Linked DNA regions of Zymomonas mobilis subsp. pomaceae ATCC 29192. The main gene of each other region encodes a partner of the protein of the gene in region 2 in a complex. Links are inferred from orthologs where the notes say so. Each region holds a gene or a part of one and is shown on either strand. Other genes may lie near its edges.

Region 1 (3,789 bases), 500 kb from region 2 along the record:
GTCCCCGCCCCTAGCTGTTGATCAGCGCCAGTTCTTTGTACGTTTCATAACTCTAAACTTGCTGCGGCTTTTAACAGATGAATATCATCTGGATATTCTGCAACAGCAGTGGCTTGCCACGTTTTTCCTACCTGCTCCGCTACAGTTGGACTGATAACTGCAATCGGAACCCTATCTGGATTGATATTCGTTTTTTTTAATAAAAAACGAAAGCGTTCTGCAAATCGTGAAGAATGTAATAAAACGATAGCCTGTTGTGTTAATGCCTGACAGGCAGCCATCGGTAAACAGTCAATATCTTGCATTTTATAAACGATTTGTAAAAAAAACGTCTGATTTTCCTGAAATTCACTCTTTTCCGCAAGATAAGTTTTATGGATTTCACCACAAAGACGCAATATCCGAGTCCGTCCATCTTGCTTTAAACGTTCAATCAAAGATTCTCCGTTACCATTGGCCACAATAATATGAGAAAATCCGGCATCAACAGCCGCTTGCGCCGTCGTTTTGCCTACGGCGTAAAGCGGATAATTGACTAATTTTTGTAATTCAGCGCCGCCATGATAAATAGCTTGAGCACTCGTGACCATGACAGCTTCATAAGAAGCCGGAGAGGGTAATGCCCATGAAAGGGGAATGGCCTCCGCTAAAGGTGTTTTAGTCACACGCCATCCAGCAGCAATCGCCTGTTTTGCGGTTCTACTAGCACCCGGTTCCGGACGTAGAATCAACAAATGGCGGGAAGATGCCTGATAATCCGTATCTATCCTTGTAAATGGCATAAAAATAAATCTTAAAATGGACGCTAAGGCAGAACCTTATCCCGTAAAGGAAACATCAACCTTAAATAACGATTTTAATTCAGGAGGCGCCTGATTTAACAGTAAGGTCCCGACATCAAAAGCATCAGAGGGCTGAAGAATAAATTTATCAATAGCAGTCGAAAGCTGACCATCGGCTGTATAAAGACAAGCTCGCAAACGAATCCCATTTTCTTTTACTTCAGCAAAAGCGGCAATCGGTGAATGACAATCCGCATTAAGTCGCATCAGTAATTGTCTTTCGGTATCCACAGCCCTATGGGTGGGCTGATGATCTATAGCAGCTATTATCGACCATGCCGCCGAATTGGCCAAAGCTTCTATACCAATAGCGCCTTGCCCAGCAGCAGGCAGCATTTCACTTAAAGGAATCGTGTAACCAATATCACCTTTTCCGAGTCGGATCAGACCGGCAGCGGCTAGAAGGGTGGCATCGAAGGCTTTATCTTCAAGCTTTTGGAGGCGGGTCGCAACATTGCCTCTTAATAATTTTATCTGAATATCAGAACGACGATGTCTAATCTGTGCCGCACGTCTAGGCGAAGCCGTACCGACACAAGCCCCTAAGGGTAGGGTTTCAAGAGAAGGCGCACCGATCAGTCGATCGTGAACATCGGCTCGGGCAAGCATCGCGGCAATTGAAATATGATCAGGTCGAAAGGTTTCGACATCTTTCATCGAATGAACCGCAGCATCAATCTCACCCGCGGTCAAAGCCGTATCCAGTTCCTTCGTCCAAAGCGATTTGCCCCCTATATCGGCTAAAGCCTGATGACGGTTTTTATCGCCCGATGTACGAATAGGCACGATAATAACAGCTTCCTCTGACCAGCCATGTGCACTGCATAAAGCAGTCGCCACTATTCGGGCTTGAATAAGAGCCAAAGGAGAACCACGAGATCCGAGACGAAAAGGAAATTGCATGATAGTTGCTCTACCGTCCCTTATGATGGCAGAAAAGCCCCCTATGGCATTAGTTTTAGGTCTTGAGTCGAGTTGCGACGAAACAGCAGTCGCTTTGGTTGATAATAATGGTAATATTATTTCCCATCATTTGGCAACCCAAGAAATATTGCATCGCCCTTATGGCGGCGTCGTTCCTGAAATTGCAGCGCGGGCCCATGTTGAACGCCTGGAGCCCCTTATAAGAAAGGTTTTAAACGAATCAGATAAAAATCTGACAGATATAGATGCGATTGCTGCTACTGCAGGCCCGGGTCTTATCGGTGGTGTGATGGTGGGGTTAGTAACGGGAAAAGCGCTATCGCTGGCTTGTAACAAACCTTTAATCGCCGTAAATCATCTTGAAGGTCACGCTTTAACGCCTAGATTAGCAAACCAATCACTCAATTTTCCCTATCTCCTGTTGCTGATTTCTGGTGGTCATTGTCAAATTTTGTTAGTGCAAAATGTGGGTGTCTATCGTCGCCTCGCGACAACTATTGATGATGCGGGTGGGGAAGCCTTTGACAAAACTGCCAAAATTTTAGGGCTTGGGTTTCCGGGTGGGCCAGCTGTTGAACAGGAAGCGCTTAAAGGCGATCCCCATGCAGTACCCTTACCTCGTCCTTTGATTCATAGTCAGGAGCCTCATTTTTCTTTTGCAGGTTTGAAAACGGCTGTCTTACGTGCACATCAATCCGGTCAATATAAACGCGCTGATATAGCGGCCTCTTTTCAGCAGGCTGTTATCGATTGTCTCGTTAATCGTAGCCAAAAAGCACTCAAAAAAATCGAAGGTGAAGGCATCTCGGTTAATGCGTTTGTCATTGCGGGAGGTATGGCGGCGAATACAGCGATTAGACCAGCGCTTATAAAATTAGCAGAAGAGCATCATTTACCGCTTGTCGCCCCCCCGCCTTGGTTATGCACGGATAATGGCGCTATGATTGCATGGGCCGGTCTTGAACGCTTTCGTTTAGGAATGATAGACGGTCTGGATATTCCAGCAAAAGCCCGTTGGCCTTTGGATCCTTATGCAGAAAAAGCTCGTGGTGCTGGAGTAAAAGCGTAAAATGTCTTCTGAAAAAAAACGAGAAGAAGCCAAAATATTTCCTCATATCGGTATCCTTGGTACGGGCGCATGGGGAACGGCTTTGGCAATGGTAGCAAGCCATAATGGACCTGCAACCTTATGGGGAAGACGCCACAATGTTGTCTGTGCTATCAATGAAAGACACATAAATCCCGATTATTTACCCGATATTTCCTTACCAAAATCGCTTCATGCGACCGATAAACTTGAAGATCTCAAAAATGTTTCGGCTTTTTTAGTGGCTATTCCAGCACAGAAAATGCGTTCTGTACTGAATTTATTACCTGACGATGATCGCCCTTTAATTCTGTGTGCGAAAGGAATTGAAGCGCATTCAGGGCTATTAATGTCACAGTTAGCGGCAGAAATTTTCCCCAATAGACCTATCGGTTTGTTATCGGGCCCTACTTTTGCCAGTGAAGTAGCGCGTAATCTACCGACAGCGGTTACTTTAGCCGCAAAAGAAGCCTCGATTCGGTATGGTTTAATGGAGCGTTTAGCAATCCCAACCTTCAGGCCCTATGCGTCATGTGACGTCATTGGCGCTGACGTTGGCGGTGCTATCAAGAATGTATTAGCGATAGCCTGCGGGGTAGTTGCGGGCGCAGAACTGGGCCATAATGCCCGTGCCGCTATTATTAGCCGTGGTTTCGCCGAGATGACTCGGCTTGGGATAGCCTTAGGGGCAAAACAAGAAACTCTGACAGGCCTATCAGGTTTGGGGGATTTGGTTTTGACCTGTTCTTCTGATTTGTCTCGCAATTTTACATTCGGTAAAAAATTAGGACAGGGATACAGTTTTGAAGAACAACAAAAAATTAAAGCTGTAACCACAGAAGGTGTTTTTACAGCACCTGTTTTAGAGCGGCTTGCCGCCCGACTCAAAGTAGAGATGCCCCTTATTTCAGCGATTTGCGCCTTAATCAGGGGAGA
Region 2 (7,782 bases):
CGGATTGCCTAAAAAACGTTCGGTATAATGCGTATCATAAAGTCCCCATCGAATGACCGGTGCGCCGGAGACCCCCGCGGCATACTGTCCGGGCGCTTTTTGGAGCAATTTTTGCACCATATAACCGCCATAAGACCAACCAAATACCGCAATCCGTTTAGGATCGACGTAGTTTTGTGCCTTTAACCAGCTAAGCCCCGTTAATTGATCCTCGACCTCGACCGTCCCCATTGCTTTATAAATATGATCTTCAAATGCCTTACCGCGGCCAGGGGATCCACGACCATCAATTGAAAAAATGATCCAACCTTTGGCAACTAAATACTGATGTAAGGGTGACGTCCATCCTTGCAAGACCTGCCGCCCTAAATCAGGGCCATTATAGACCTGAACTAATACAGGATACTGTTTATCCTGCTCCATTTTAGGCATCAAAAGCTTATAATAAAGTGTTGTACCGTCATTTGCTGATAAGGTGCCAAATTTAGGCTGAACATGTTGGGAAAGATAAGGACTATAAGGATGCCTTGCATCCAGCTTATTTTCTTCTATCCAACTGATAGGATGCCCTTTTGTATCGGCGAGATAGACTTGGGGTGGTTGATTAACATTAGAACGATTTATTAGAATATGGTTGGCTTCTTTATCCATTACCACCGTATTATACCAACCCGATTCAGTCAGTTGGGTGGGATCTTTGGGGTGTTCGTAGTCAATACTATAAAGATGCTGCTCTAGCGGGTTTGATTTATTGGCTAAAAAGTAGAGTTGGCCTTTTTTCTGGTTCACACCGACGACACCCAGTGTCATCCAGTCCCCTTCCGTTAAAGTCGTCCACTGCCCCTCTTTCCAACGATAGAGATGCCGGAAACCGCTCCGTTCAGAAGCCCATATTAAACTACCATCGTTTAATATGCGTAAATCATCATTAAGATTAATCCAGCTTTTAGCGGTCTCTGAAAACAAAACGCGAGATTGGCCATTCGTCGCATCAACCTTTAACACATCCAAATGTTGTTGATCACGACTTTCCCGTTGAACATAAAGTGTCTTACTATCGGGTGCCCAAGTAACCCGCGCTAAATAGATATTGTCATTATCCCCTAAATCGACCTTGATTTTATCCGAACCATCAGGATTCATCAGATAAAGATCAACCTTGGCATTAGGGGTTCCCGCCGCAGGATAACGTTGCTGATAGGTTTTGGTCCCCTCTGCCCCGATTGCTGCACGCGTAACAATATGCACTTTGCTTTCATCTACCCGTGCAACCGCAAGACGCGAGTCATCGGGTGCCCACCAATGGCCTTTGTTCCGCGCCATTTCTTCTTGCGCGACAAACTCTGCCGAGCCCCAAGTTAAGGCATCCCCTCCATCATGACTCAATTTTAATTCATGACCTGTTTTAAGATCGATAACGAATAAATTCTGATCGCGTACAAAGGAAAGATAATGCCCAGCGGCCGAAACTTGGGCATCAACCTCGGTTGACGGCGTATCCGTCATTCGCCGAACGGATCCGTTTAGAGTCGCTAAATATAAATCGCCATCCAACGGCACTAAGATAGAATGTCCATCCGGTGACCAGTTATAGGTTACAATACCCAACGTGCCGCCGACTCTGGCTCTTTCACGACGCATTTTTTCTGCTTCAGAAATTTCTGTGCCCGATCCCACTTTTTTGGAATCGATGAGCATCCGACTCTTACCATTACGGGTATCAATCGCCCATAAATCATAACGATTAAGATCATCCGCTCTTGGACGTAATAAAGTTGCGTAATGCCCATCAGGGGATAAAGCCAGTGAGCGCGGCGTGGGGCCCGACAAAGAAGGACTGGCAAAAATGCGGTCCAAGGTTAAGTTAGCAGCCGAAGCAGATATAGGAATCATCACAGCAGCAAGTACGCCCATTAGAATTTTTGACATAGGCTTTTAGGTAAAGCATGTCCCAAATGAACGCAATCATGGCACCCTATTATGAAGGAGGATTACCTTTTTGATCGGGCTTAGTAAGCTATAAATTTTGTTAAACGTAATATTTCGAGATAGTTTTTATATTAAATAAAGAGAATATTTAAGGGTAATTCTCAAATTATTCAGAGATATTGCCTAAGTAGCTTTGCGGCTATCTAGCGCATATTTAGGGATGAAGCCGTTTAGAGAATACACTTATTTATTTAATAATTTGCCTGTTTTTATTAGCTTAAGCCCACCTCATATTAATATATTGGCCTATTAACGATATACGGTTGAGACAATATCAATATAACATTTGTCTCAACCGCTAAGCGTAAAGCGTTCTTTTTTATCGTAATAAGGCTTCGGCTACCCGATCCCACATTTCAGGTGAATTGGCACCGAGCATTCCGTGGCTACAATCCGCAGTAGAATAAGAAGATCCATCAAAGCGAGCGAGTTTCCCCCCGGCTTCCTCTAAGAACAAAGAACCCGGTGCATGATCCCAAGGCCAACTACGCCAGAAAAGGGCTGCATCATTTTGCCCCAATACCAGACGCGGATATTGTTCTCCGGCGCATAATGGCGATGGCGCTAACGTGATGCCATGATTAAGAGGTTGATGCTTGTCAAAATCGGGATGCAGGTTATCTTCTGTAACCCGTGCCGATAAAGCAACAACCGGAATAGCTTGTCCCGTGCTACGCGTTGTTACACGCTCTTTATCAATAAAAGCACCACCATTTTTGACGGCATGACACATCCGTCCAGACACAGGATCCAGAATCCAGCCGGCCTGAGGTATACCATCAGCTAATAAAGCAATCATCATAGCATAAGGTGTTTTACCGGCAGCATAATTGCCGGTACCATCCAAAGGATCGACCGTCCAAGCCAATCCTTTTTTCAAATTTTTCAATAAAGACGTATCTGCAGCGGTGGCTTCTTCCCCCACGATATAAGCTTCTGGTAGAAAAGTAGCCAGTCGTTCAGTAATTCGTTTTTCGGATTCTTTATCTACAACGGTTACATAATCACCCGGTTCTTTTTCGGCAATTTCACTCTGAGCGAGATGGCGAAAACGCGGCACTAACAGATCATTAGCAACTTCATACATCAAAGATGTAACGGCATCATAAAGCGAATGCATGGATCCTCCGGCAAATAGCCTGTTCTTTCCTTACTCTTTTCCTCTATTTAGATAGTGGCAATCAAGAAAATTATATAATATAAAAATATATTACTATAAATTATTATTTTTAAATAAAATTATTTTTTAATTTAGAATTAAATTTCTAAATAACGCGGCGTTTATTTTTTATTTAAATTTATTGATAATGATACTTGTTATCAAATAAGAATATGCTATGTTTCTTAGACAACGTTCTTACTAAACTATGTCCCGTTAGGGTGGTTCTTAATTAAGGATAGGCTGGATGATTATTTGTCATTGCAACACGGTTAGTGATAATGCCTTAAAAGATGCAGCACGACAAGGGGCTGCGACACCTGGACAAGCCTATAAAAAAATGGGTGTTAAAGCTTGTTGCGGTAAATGCAGCAAAGCAGCCCATAAAATCATTTCTGATGAACAGAATTGCATGGTCTGAACAGACTTACAATTATTTATTGTCAGAGATATCATCTTATTAACACTATAATTTCTGCAACCTAAAGGGTTATGCTTCGTTTATGATTCTAAATGAATTGTAAACAGCTAAGGATTATTGTGGTATGAAAGGTGATAAAGACGTTCTCACTCATTTGAACGAACTCCTGAAAAGTGAGCTTACTTCTATCAATCAGTATTTCTTGCACTATCGTGTATTAGAAGACTGGGGTGTGGATAAGTTGGCTCAATTGGAGCGGTCCAACTCTATTGATGAGATGAAACATGCCGATGAATTAGCAAAGCGCCTCTTGTTTTTAGAAGGTTTTCCTAATTTTCAGGATATTGGGCATATCAGCATTGGTGAAAATGTCGAAGAAGTCATCAAGGCGGATTTATCCCTAGAGGCGGATACGGCCATTCCTCTCTATAAAAAGGCAATTGAATGCTGTGAAAAAGTGGGAGACTTTGGTACCCGCGATTTGCTTTCTTCTATCCTGAAGCAAGAAGAAGTCCATGCTGATGGATTGAAAACGCAGTTAAGCCTTATCAGTAAAATGGGCATCCAAGGATATATTCAACTTAACAGCGATACCGCCGTTAAATTTGAAGACTAAGATACAAGATATTAGTTTCAGAAAAGGTAGCAGGTTTTATACCCTGCTGCCTTTTTTATTTCAGCTTTCGGTATAGTTAGTGGTTCATTGAAGAGGAATCACATCACTTCAACAAAGTACAAATTCGTAATTATTTTTTAAAAATTATAATGTGGTTATTTTAGTTTTTTCTGACGATTTAAAGGAACGCCATAAAGTTCTAAACGATGATCGACTAAGGTATAGCCCAGACGCTTAGCAATCATCTTTTGTAAAACTTCCATTTCATCATCAGAAAATTCGATGATACGTCCCGATTCAACATCAATCAAATGGTCATGATGGTCTTCTGGTGACGCCTCATAACGGGCGCGCCCGTCACCAAAGTCATGGCGTTCAAGAATGCCCGCCTCTTCAAATAAGCGTACTGTACGATAAACCGTTGCGATTGAGATTCCAGAATCAATCGCTGAGGCCCGTTCATAAAGAGATTCAACATCTGGATGATCTTCGGCCTCGGATAAGACACGAGCAATAACCCGTCTCTGTCCCGTTATGCGCAGACCTTTTTGTGCACAAAGCGCTTCAATATTGATCTGCCGCATCCCCAATCTCCGTCGATTCTTTGTTACCCAATAAAAACCAGAGAAATCTGCGCTGGAAAGGCGCAGGCTCCAATCATTTCTCTTTATAAAATTGGCTTTTATTTTAGCAATTTAAAAACATGCATCGCCCCCGATGCCATGATTTTAATCCCGCAACAGAATAAAGGGTATGAGGTCTCTATTCATAAAAGCCAAGATATATTAACTTTGTTCTATCTGCGGCGATTTGTTTTTGTTAAAAAATTAATCTAATTTTATTAGATTAACGCTTACGACGCTGAGTACCAAGCCCGATTTTTTTAGCTAACGAACGACGCTGATCGGCATAATTGGGCGCAACCATTGGATAATCCGCAGGTAAGTTCCATTTTGCGCGATATTGTTCCGGCGTTAACTGATAATGCGTAGCCAGATGACGTTTCAGCATTTTCAGCTTTTTACCATCTTCCAAGCAGATGATATAATCAGGCTTTACAGAGGCTCGGACAGAAACCGCAGGTTCTGGACGGGCTTCAGGTTCAGCATTGGATTCACTCAAAGCGGCCAAAGCATGATGTACATTCTGAATAAGTTGGGGCACATCAGCGACAGAAACACTGTTGTTGCTGACATGTGCTGAAACAATGTCCGCCGTTAGTGTAATAAGGGTTTCTGACAAAGCATTGTCATCACTCATAAAACAGTCCTTTTTTTAGGAAGAAGGCGTGGGAGACCATTTGTCTCTCTTGGGCTGGATTAACGCTCTTACCCAGAAGAAAGGCCGTAGTCGACCTTCCAACGCTTTACCTTCTTATAATTGAACAAATTCTATAGAAAATGCAACTAAAATTATTAACTACCTTAAATGGCGTCCGCTAAATTATAATTAAACTTAGAGTGATTGCATTGTATAAATCACCATTTAACGATTTATAATAATTGATACGACGGCCAACCTCTCTAAATCCTAAGCTATAATAAAGAGCTAAGGCTGGATTTTTATCTCTAACTTCAAGATGAATACATTTAGTGTCTTCAAAATGCGCTTTTGATATAAGCTTTTTAAGGAGTGCCGTTGCGACACCTTTTTTACGGTATTCAGGTCTTACTGCTAATAATAATAGTTCCGACTCATCAAAAATAGTACGAGATAACAAAAAACCCGCCGGTTTTTCTTTTATTGTTACAACAAGACAATAAACCCCTAACTGCTTCATCATACCGTCGCACTGAGAACGATTCCATGCTTCACAATAAAAAGGATCAAAAGCCGCGGTCATGATAGACATGACATTATCTAGAAGAAGATCACCGCGATCTGAGAATTCAAAATCATTGTTATTAAATGTCATAAAGAAATTTTGGCATCAGGTGCCCGTCCATAAATTGGAGTCGGCGATAAATTTACAAAAGTATTTTCTAAAAATTGTACATCATCAGCCCATGGCCAAGCTTCTACTGATTCGCCATGACCGCGCGCTTCGATTAAGGCTGAGGCACCTGACCCGATAATGATTTCATCTTGCACCCTTGTTGCCGCTACTTCCGGGCGCATAGATTCTAGGTCTGTAAGGGCTTTGAAACGCGCAGGGCTATCGAGGCGGGTAAAGGACTGTATAAATAACTCGCCATGCCCCCCCGTAAAGGCTACGGTTAGATTTGATACGTCAAGTTTGTTGGCAAAAACGGCCCCCGCAACTAAATCTGTAGAAGCATAACCGGTAACGGGCGCATCCCAACCCAGCCCCAAGGCCAACGCGGCGGCTAACCCAACGCGAACGCCCGTAAAACTTCCGGGACCGCAATCAACGATAATATGGTCAGCATGCCCTTTTTCAGGAAGCGCGGCAATCATGGGCAAGAGCTTCTCGGCATGGCCGCGGCCGACCATCTCCTTTTCACAGGCAATCAACGTTTGGCCTTCTAGTAAAGCAACAGAGCAAGCGGCAGTGGCTGTATCAATCACTAGCCGCATCTAGATTGCCCGCACTTCGGTTACTTCAGGCACAAAATGTTTTAATAAAGATTCAACCCCTTGCTTTAAGGTCGCCACAGAAGAAGGACAACCCGAGCAGGCCCCCCGCATAGAGAGATAAACGATACCATCTTCGAATTTCTGAAAAACGATGTCACCCCCGTCACGGGCAACAGCAGGTCTTACCCTTGTCGCGATTAAATCTTTAATCTGAATAACAATATCATTATCTTCGGCTTGCTTTGCGTCAGCTTTTTCTGAAGTTTTAACAAATAGAGGGGCATCTGATTCAAAATGATCTGACAGCACCATAATAACTTTGGGCTCAAGTTCAGACCAAATGCCGGGATTTTCAGCGGTGACAGAAACAAAATCCTGTCCAAAAAAAACGCCCGTCACTGGGCCCAAATCAAATAAGGCAACAGCAAGCGGAGAATCGGCAGCCTCCTCTTTATTGACAAAAAAACAAGAGTCTTGCTCCATCACAGGGCGGTGGAGCAAAAATTTAAGGGTCGCCGGATTCGGCGTATTTTCTGTTTCGATCAACATAAGATAGCATTTGGTGCAGCTACAGGTTGCAATCAAGATTATCTGTTTCAGCTTTTGATATTTTTTCGAATTATTCCATTATTTTGGGGGGCGACCGGCTATTTTTCTTAAAGAAAATAATAATTTATTTAATTAAGAGGATAAGGGGTTGCGTTTTAACCCTCTCGCGCCCATTATTATAGCTGTAAGCATCTGTGCCCGTACTAAACGGGCATATGCACGGAATTTGCGTGTTCCACCGCCATATCTCTGACAGCCGTCTTTGCCATTTTGAGGGTTGAAACAGGCTTCCTCTATGGCGCGTTGCCAGTATTCCACTTCAGATGCCCAGCAGCGACAGGCTTTCCCGTTCACGCAAGCCTGTTTTTTTTCAGGCTATTTGCGAGTTTAACCTCGCTATTCAAGGCGTATTCTCACGCCTATTTCAAAAACAGGAAAGTCTTTTATGACGGAAACACCGGTTTCGTTCAAAACCTTGGGTCTCGACTCGTCTCTTATTCAGGCCTTGGA

Evidence for each region.
Region 1: the proteins of tsaB (region 2) and tsaD are in contact, whole or in part, in a solved structure (PDB 4WQ4), measured with the Escherichia coli proteins. The link is inferred for Zymomonas mobilis subsp. pomaceae ATCC 29192 from one-to-one orthologs.

The regions. Positions count from the first base shown.
Region 1 is NC_015709.1:1,426,201-1,429,989, reverse strand. The notes cover bases 790-3,789. They hold tsaD (tRNA (adenosine(37)-N6)-threonylcarbamoyltransferase complex transferase subunit TsaD), read left to right. Parts: upstream 790-1,743; coding sequence 1,744-2,835; downstream 2,836-3,789. Other genes in these bases: ZYMOP_RS06245 (NAD(P)H-dependent glycerol-3-phosphate dehydrogenase), read left to right, coding at 2,837-3,789; hemC (hydroxymethylbilane synthase), read right to left, coding at 819-1,745. Outside these bases: ZYMOP_RS06260 (uroporphyrinogen-III synthase), read right to left, coding at 45-782.
Region 2 is NC_015709.1:1,930,698-1,938,479, reverse strand. The notes cover bases 4,911-7,782. They hold tsaB (tRNA (adenosine(37)-N6)-threonylcarbamoyltransferase complex dimerization subunit type 1 TsaB), read right to left. Parts: upstream 6,724-7,782; coding sequence 6,097-6,723; downstream 4,911-6,096. Other genes in these bases: ZYMOP_RS08555 (DEAD/DEAH box helicase), read left to right, coding at 7,718-7,782; ZYMOP_RS09465 (hypothetical protein), read right to left, coding at 7,405-7,626; ZYMOP_RS08560 (NifU family protein), read right to left, coding at 6,724-7,272; rimI (ribosomal protein S18-alanine N-acetyltransferase), read right to left, coding at 5,624-6,037; ZYMOP_RS08575 (Ros/MucR family transcriptional regulator), read right to left, coding at 5,032-5,445. Outside these bases: ZYMOP_RS08600 (S9 family peptidase), read right to left, coding at 1-1,893; ZYMOP_RS08595 (inositol monophosphatase family protein), read right to left, coding at 2,309-3,109; ZYMOP_RS08590 ((2Fe-2S)-binding protein), read left to right, coding at 3,396-3,569; bfr (bacterioferritin), read left to right, coding at 3,694-4,185; ZYMOP_RS08580 (Fur family transcriptional regulator), read right to left, coding at 4,341-4,769. UniProt on the Escherichia coli protein: Required for the formation of a threonylcarbamoyl group on adenosine at position 37 (t(6)A37) in tRNAs that read codons beginning with adenine.